Regions from separate parts of the Kocuria sp. LHG3120 genome, predicted to be linked through region 3. Evidence: riboswitches for the same ligand, from Rfam matches in the RefSeq annotation. Region 3 holds a riboswitch; each other region holds the start of a gene.
What was found. Region 3 has a riboswitch for S-adenosylmethionine ahead of ACP7CD_RS08160 (ABC transporter ATP-binding protein). Riboswitches for the same ligand answer to the same signal wherever they lie in the genome.
Positions count from the first base shown of each region.

Region 1: it holds a riboswitch for S-adenosylmethionine, as region 3 does, so the genes downstream of both, ACP7CD_RS12380 (acyl-CoA dehydrogenase family protein) here and ACP7CD_RS08160 (ABC transporter ATP-binding protein) in region 3, are expected to answer to the same signal.
Region 2: it holds a riboswitch for S-adenosylmethionine, as region 3 does, so the genes downstream of both, ACP7CD_RS08720 (bifunctional o-acetylhomoserine/o-acetylserine sulfhydrylase) here and ACP7CD_RS08160 (ABC transporter ATP-binding protein) in region 3, are expected to answer to the same signal.

Region 1 covers NZ_JAFCWG010000005.1:326,793-329,044, reverse strand. The annotation lists gene ACP7CD_RS12380 (acyl-CoA dehydrogenase family protein) at 1-993, opposite strand, end outside; SAM riboswitch class I at 1,107-1,201, opposite strand; gene moeB (molybdopterin-synthase adenylyltransferase MoeB) at 1,333-2,252, opposite strand, start outside.
Region 2 covers NZ_JAFCWG010000003.1:404,584-406,835, reverse strand. The annotation lists gene ACP7CD_RS08720 (bifunctional o-acetylhomoserine/o-acetylserine sulfhydrylase) at 1-929, opposite strand, end outside; SAM riboswitch class IV at 1,006-1,121, opposite strand; gene ACP7CD_RS08715 (VOC family protein) at 1,264-1,902, shown strand; gene ACP7CD_RS08710 (CPBP family intramembrane glutamic endopeptidase) at 1,926-2,252, opposite strand, start outside.
Region 3 covers NZ_JAFCWG010000003.1:258,898-261,149, reverse strand. The annotation lists gene ACP7CD_RS08165 (aliphatic sulfonate ABC transporter substrate-binding protein) at 1-59, opposite strand, end outside; gene ACP7CD_RS08160 (ABC transporter ATP-binding protein) at 155-988, opposite strand; SAM riboswitch class I at 994-1,098, opposite strand; gene ACP7CD_RS08155 (maleylpyruvate isomerase N-terminal domain-containing protein) at 1,206-1,883, shown strand; gene ACP7CD_RS08150 (hypothetical protein) at 1,981-2,252, opposite strand, start outside.

The sequences.
Region 1 (2,252 bases), on a different contig from region 3:
GCCGGCCGCTGCGGCGGCGGCGATCCCGGCGTCCAGGGCGCGGGCGGCGTGCAGGACGGTGGCCTCGGCGGCGAAGGCCTTGGCGGAGATCCGCCCGGTGGCCTCCTGGATCAGCGGGTCGTCGCGGAACGGCAGGCCGAGCCCGGTGTTGAAGGTCCGCCGGCGTCCGGCGATGGTCTCCACCGCGTCCCGCCGGGCCGCCCGGGCGATGCCGGCCAGCACGGCCAGCAGCACGAGCTGGAAGAAGGCGGCCTCGTGGACGGCCTCCGCGCTGCCGGCGGTGCGGTCCAGCACGGCGTCCTCCGGGACGCGCACCCGCTCGAAGACCGCGGTGCCGGTGCCGGTGAGCTTCTGCCCGAAGCCGTCCCAGTCGTCCTCGAGCGTCACGCCCTCGGCGTCCGTGGCGACGACGGCGAAGCGCCGCCCGTCGCGGCCGTCCAGGGCGGCCGAGACGCGGGTGTAGTCGCAGAAGACGGAGCCGGTGGCGTAGAACTTCCGGCCGGTGAGCTCCCAGCCCTCGGCGGTCCGGCTCAGCACGGTGTTCAGGGTGCCCAGCGCGTTGCCGCCCTTCTCCGTGGAGGCGTTGCCGACGGTGGCTCCGGCCAGCACCCGCGGGTACCAGACCTCCTGGAGCTCCCGGGGCAGGAAGCGCAGGGACTCCACGAAGCCGTGGTGGGAGCGGTAGAGGTGGGCGATGTTGGAGTCGGCCTCGGCCAGGTCGACCAGCAGCCGGGTGAAGTCCTCGAGGCTGACCCCGGGGCCGCCGTGGGCCGCCGGGACGCGCAGGGCACCGAACCCGGCCCGGTCCAGCCGGCCGACCTCCGCGTAGGGCAGCGCGCGCCGGAGGTCCCGGTCCAGGGCGCCGGCGGCGATCTCCGCGAACAGCGGCCGGAAGTGCTCCCGCAGCCCGGCGTAGTCCCCGGGCAGGCCGGCGGCGAGGTCCGTGCCGGCGCGGGGATGGGCGGTGGTCTCCTCGACCGTGCTCGGGGTCATGCGGGGGTCCTCTCGGTCGCACCGAGGATTGCCGGTCGGCCGGTCGCGCCGGGGGCGGGCCCGGTGGCGGCAGCGCCGGAGGCTGACGTCACGGACCGACTGCAGATCCGGGATCTCCATCGGTTCTGGCATTAGCACCCTGACCCCGGTGGAGGGCGGGTTGCTGCGGCGTCGTCGAGCCAGATCTCTCAGCCGCTCTGAATGGGGCGCTTGCCATGGCATCAGACCGCCCGGTCCGGGACCAACCGGATGACGGGCGCACGTCATGGAATGTCACGACGGCGTCACAGAAGGTCACGTCCTCCGCGGTGGTGTAGCGGTGTGCCGCAGGAGACCGGATCAGTAGACCGGCTGGTCCGGGTCCACCTGTGCCGCCCAGGCGAGCACCCCGCCCTCGAGGTGGCGGACCCGCTCCTCCCGCCCGGCGTAGAAGGAGCGCAGCGCGGCGAGCGCGGTCGCGGAGCGGGCCCCGGCCTTGCAGTGCAGCACGAGGTCCGTGCCACGGGCCTCCGGGGGCAGGGCGTCCGCGCCGCGGTCGAGGATCTCCTGCAGCGGGACGGGCACGGCGCCGTCGATGGCCACGAGCTCCCGCTCCCAGTCCTCGCGCACGTCCACCAGGGCGAAGGACGCCTCCCCGCGCTCCCGGCGCTCGAGCAGCCGGGCCAGCTCGGCCGACCCGACGGTCTCGGAGGCGTCCGCGCCGGGCAGCGCGCAGACCGCGGCGGGCTGGGCCACCGCGGTGACCGGGGCGGCGTCGGGATCCGGGGTGAGCCGCATCTCGCGCCAGGTCATCGCGAGCGCGTCGTGCAGCAGCACCCGCCCGAGCAGGGGCTCCCCGGTGCCGGTGACGAGCTTGACGGCCTCGGTGACCATGACCGCGCCGACGGTGGCGGGGAGCATGCCGAAGACCCCGCCCTCGGCGCAGCTGGGCACCTCGCCGTCCGGCGGGGCCTCGGGGTAGAGGTCCCGGTAGGTGGGCCCGTGCCCGGCCCAGAAGACGCTGACCTGCCCCTCGAAGCGCAGGATGGAGCCCCACACGCAAGGCGTGCCGGTCAGGGCGGCGGCGTCGCTGACCACGTAGCGGGTCGCGAAGTTGTCCGCGCCGTCCAGGACCAGGTCGTACCCGCCGAGGATGTCCACGGCGTTGTCCGCGTCCAGCCGGACGGGGTGGGTGCGGACCTCCACCAGCGGGTTGAGCGCGGTGACGGCCTCGGCGGCGGAGACGGACTTGGGACGGCCGACGTCGGCGGTCGTGTGCA
Region 2 (2,252 bases), 150 kb from region 3:
GAGATCGCCGAGCCGAGGTCGCGCAGCAGCTGCACCCTGGCCTTGAGGATGTAGGACAGGTTGACGCCGAAGGGCCCCTCCGCGCCCAGGGCCTCGGCGTAGACGAGGCCGCCGTAGGACTCGTCCGGCTGGTTGAAGCCGGGGAAGCGGTCCGGGTAGCGGCCGTAGTCGAAGGCCCCGGAGTCGACGATCACGCCGCCGATGGCCGTGCCGTGCCCGCCGAGGAACTTGGTGGCCGAGTGCACCACGACGTCCGCGCCCCAGCGCAGGGGCTGGACGAGGTAGGGGGTCGCCACGGTGTTGTCCACGATGAGCGGGACCTCGTGGTCGTGGGCGATCCCGGAGACCGTCTCGATGTCGAGGACGTCGTTGCGCGGGTTCGGGATCGTCTCGGCGAAGAAGGCCTTCGTGTTCGGCCGGACCGCCCGCCGCCACGCCTCGGGATCGTCGGGGTCGGAGACGAAGGTGGTCTCGATGCCGAGCTTGGGCAGCGTGAACTTGAAGAGGTTGTAGGTCCCGCCGTACAGGCTGGGGCTGGCCACGAGGTGGTCTCCCGCGCCGGCGACGTTGAGCACGGCGAACGTCGTCGCCGACTGCCCCGCGCTGAGCATGAGGGCGCCCACGCCGCCCTCCAGGGCGGCGATCCGGTTCTCCACGACCTCCGTGGTCGGGTTGCCGATCCGCGTGTAGATCGGGCCGAGCTCGGCGAGCGCGAAGCGGTCGGCGGCGGCCTGGGCGTCGGGGAAGACGAAGGACGTGGTCTGGTGGATCGGCAGGGCGCGCGAGCCGGTGACCGGGTCGGGGCTCTGCCCCGCGTGGATCTGCCGGGTCTCGAAGGCCCAGCCCCCGGGGTTCTCGGGGGTGGGGCGCTCGGCCGCGTCGGTGCGGGCGGCGGAGGCGTCGGTGCTGGAGGCGGGGAGATCGGACATGCCGTGGGACTCCTTGTGGATCTCAGGGGTCCCGTCCCGGCCGAGGCGGTGCGGCCGGGAACGGCCGGGCGCCGGGGACCCGCGCTTGCTCGCTCGCCGGACGCGAGGAGCCTGGTCTTCACCCAGGGCACCCCACCGCGGTGGAGGGTTGCCGGCCAGCTAGCTGGGGCTTGGACGCTGGCGCTCATGACCTGGACAGCATTCTCCGGATCAGGCCCGCACGGCGTCAAGCCGGGGTCGGGCGTGACGCCCCGGCCGGGGTGCCGCCCGCACGGTGCCCGGCGCGTCGCGGACCGATTTGGAGACGAAACTCACAGGGTGCCACGATGTGCCCATGAGAGTCGACCACGTGTCCTACGCCTGCCGCCCGGAGGGCCTGGAGGCCACCACCGAGCGCATCGCCGACCAGCTCGGGATCGAACCGGTCAAGGGCGGGGTGCACCCCCGTTTCGGCACCCGCAACATGATCCTGCCGCTCACGAACCACCAGTACGTGGAGGTCGTCGAGGTCCTCCAGCACCCGGCGGCGGAGAAGGCCCCCTTCGGGCAGGCCGTGCGGGCCCGGTCCGCGGCCGGCGGCGGCTGGCTGGGCTGGGTCGTGGAGGTCGAGGACCTCGCCCCCTTCGAGCAGCGCCTGGGGCGCCGCTCCGTGCCCGGCCACCGGGTGTTCCCGGACGGCCGGTGCCTGGAGTGGCACCAGATCGGCGTCAAGGGCCTGATCGCCGATCCGCAGCTGCCGTTCATGATCCACTTCGACTCCGCCCCGGAGATGCACCCGTCCCAGGCGCGGATCACGGACGTCGGGCTCGCGGGGATGACCATCGCCGGTGCCCCGGAACGGGTCGCCGAGTGGCTGGGCGCCCCCGTCGAGACCGCGCTCGAGGACCTCGAGGTCGACTGGCGCTATCCGGACGGCACCCCCGGGGTGCTCTCCGTCTCGTTCAGCACCCCGGACGGCGCCGTCACCATCTGAGGCCGGGCACCGCGGGGCGGGGCTCAGCCCAGCAGCCGGGCTGCCCCGAGGAAGCCGACGGCGTCCAGCAGGAAGTGCGCGACGACGAGGGGCATCACCCGGCCGGTGCGCCGGTAGAGCTCCGCGAAGACGAGGCCCATCACCACGTTGCCGAGGAAGGGCCCGATCCCCTGGTAGAGGTGGTAGCTGCCGCGGAACAGGGCCGTGACCACCAGCACCACGGGCCAGCTCCACCCGATGCGGGTCAGCCGGTCGGTCAGGAACGCGACCACCACGACCTCCTCGACCAGGGCGTGGCGCACGGCCGAGAGCAGCAGCACGGGCACCGTCCACCAGTGCGGGGCGAGCCC
Region 3 (2,252 bases):
AGGGCCAGGACGGCGGCGAGTGCGGGGACGGTGCGGACGGAGCGCTGGGGCAGGGGCATGGCGGAGCCTTTCGTGGTGGACGGACGGTGCCGGGCGGCGCGGGCGGGTGCCGCCGCTGGTCCGGGGAGGGGAGTCGGGGTGGGGGCGGGCCGCGTCAGCGGGTCGCGGGGTGGTGGGTGTCGACGCCGAGGTGGCCGAGGAGCTGCACGCGCAGCTCGGCGAGGACCTCGGAGGCCCGGTCCCGGGGGCGCTCGCCGGGGACGGCGAGGATCGTGCTGATCGAGGCGGGGGCGGTGGGCCCGGTCCGGCCTAGGACCACGATCCGGTCCGCGAGCTGCAGCGCCTCGTCGACGTCGTGGGTGACGAGCAGGACGGTGGTGGGCTGGGCCGCGTGGATCGTGAGCAGCAGGTCCTGCATCTTCAGGCGGGTCAGGGCGTCGAGCGCGCCGAAGGGCTCGTCGAGCAGCAGGACCCCGGGATTGCGGGCCAGGGCCCGGGCCAGGGACGCGCGCTGGGCCATGCCGCCGGAGATCGCGCGGGGACGGTGGCCGGCGTGCGCGGTGAGCCCCACCAGGCGCAGCAGGTCGTCGATCACGGCGTCCCCCTCGTCCCGGGGGAGTCCGCGGGGCAGGCCCAGGCGGACGTTCTCGCGCACCGAGCGCCACGGCAGCAGGCGGGGCTCCTGGAAGGCGACCGCGCAGCGCGGGTCGATGCCGGACACGGGGGTGCCGTCGATGAGCACCCGTCCGGCCGAGGCGGTGTCGAGCCCCGCCGCGGCCCGCAGGAGCGTGGACTTGCCGCACCCCGAGGGCCCCAGGACCGCCAGGACCTCGCCGGGCCGGGCCGTGACGTCCACGTCCTGCAGGACGTGGTGGGTCTCGCGGCCGGACGGGAAGGCCTTGCCGACGTGCTCGAAGGCCACGGAGAAGGCGCGCTTCGCGGCGCCCGGTGCGGTGGCCGGCGCAGAGCCCAGCAGGGAAGTGCTCATGATCAACTCCATCGGTCCTGGCATTAGCACCTCGCACGGAGGATCAGACGGATCCGTGCCGGTTGCTGCGACGTCGACGAGCCAGGTCTCTCAGCCGCTCCGGATGGTTACACCGCCAATTGAACGTCCTCGGCGTGTTCCCTGGCAAATCCGTCGCATCCGTGGTGATCGCGACACATCGCTGGCACGGGAGCCCTCCGTGCCGCACCATGGACCCATGACGAGCCGCAGCAGCCCGGCCCGGGCGGACCTGGTGCGCGACGCCTGCACGGCGTTCGGCGCGGTCCTCGACGGGCTCGGCGACGACGACTCCTGGGCCGCCACCGGCTGCCCGGGGTGGTCGGTCCGGGACCTCACCCACCACTGCGCGATGGACGCCCTGCGGGGGCTGGTCGCCCTGCACACGCCCACCACCGCCCGCCCCGACCGGGACGCCGCGACCTACTGGACCGACTGGGGCGGCGATCCCGCCGGGGCCGCCGAGGCCCGGCGCCACACCCGCGTGGTCGCGTCCATGGTCCTGGACTGGGAGCCGGTGCGCGCCCTCCACCGCGAGACCACCCGGGCGCTCGTGCACGCGGCGCAGCACTGCGGCGGCGGCGCGGTCCGCACCCAGGGGCACGTGCTGCGCGTCGAGGACCTGCTGAGCACCCTCGCGGTGGAGGCCACGGTGCACCACCTGGACCTGATCCAGCACCTGGACGGCTCCCCGGGTCCTGCTGTGGACGGGCTCGCCGAGGTCCGCCGGGTCCTCACCGACCTGTGGGAGCGGGAACCGCTCGAGCACTGGAGCGACGAGCACTTCGCCCGCGTGGGCACCGGCCGGGCGGAGCTGACCGCCCAGGAGCGGGCGGAGCTGGGCGCGCACGCGGACCTCCTGCCGCTCTTCTCCTGACCCTCCCCCCTCCGCGAGGTCGCACGTGGCGGCCACCTCGGGCGCGCCGGTCGCCGACACGTGCTGTCTCGGCGGGGTCGGTGCGGACCCCGCGGGGTCAGTGCGGTTCCCGGGTGCGGATCGCGCTCCGCACGAGCGCCACCGCGCGCGGGACGGTCCCGGACGGTGTCACCACGTCCTCGACGAGGTCGCGATGGGTGATGCGGACCTCGGTCCAGCCCGCGGCCTCCGTGCGGCGCAGCCGCCGGATGTCGATCTCGCGCTGACCGGGGCGGTCGTGGTGGGCGCCCTCGTACTGGACGCTGACCCGGGCGGACTCGACCGCGAGGTCGGGGAGGACCTCGGTGCCGTCCGGGGCGGCGATCCGGT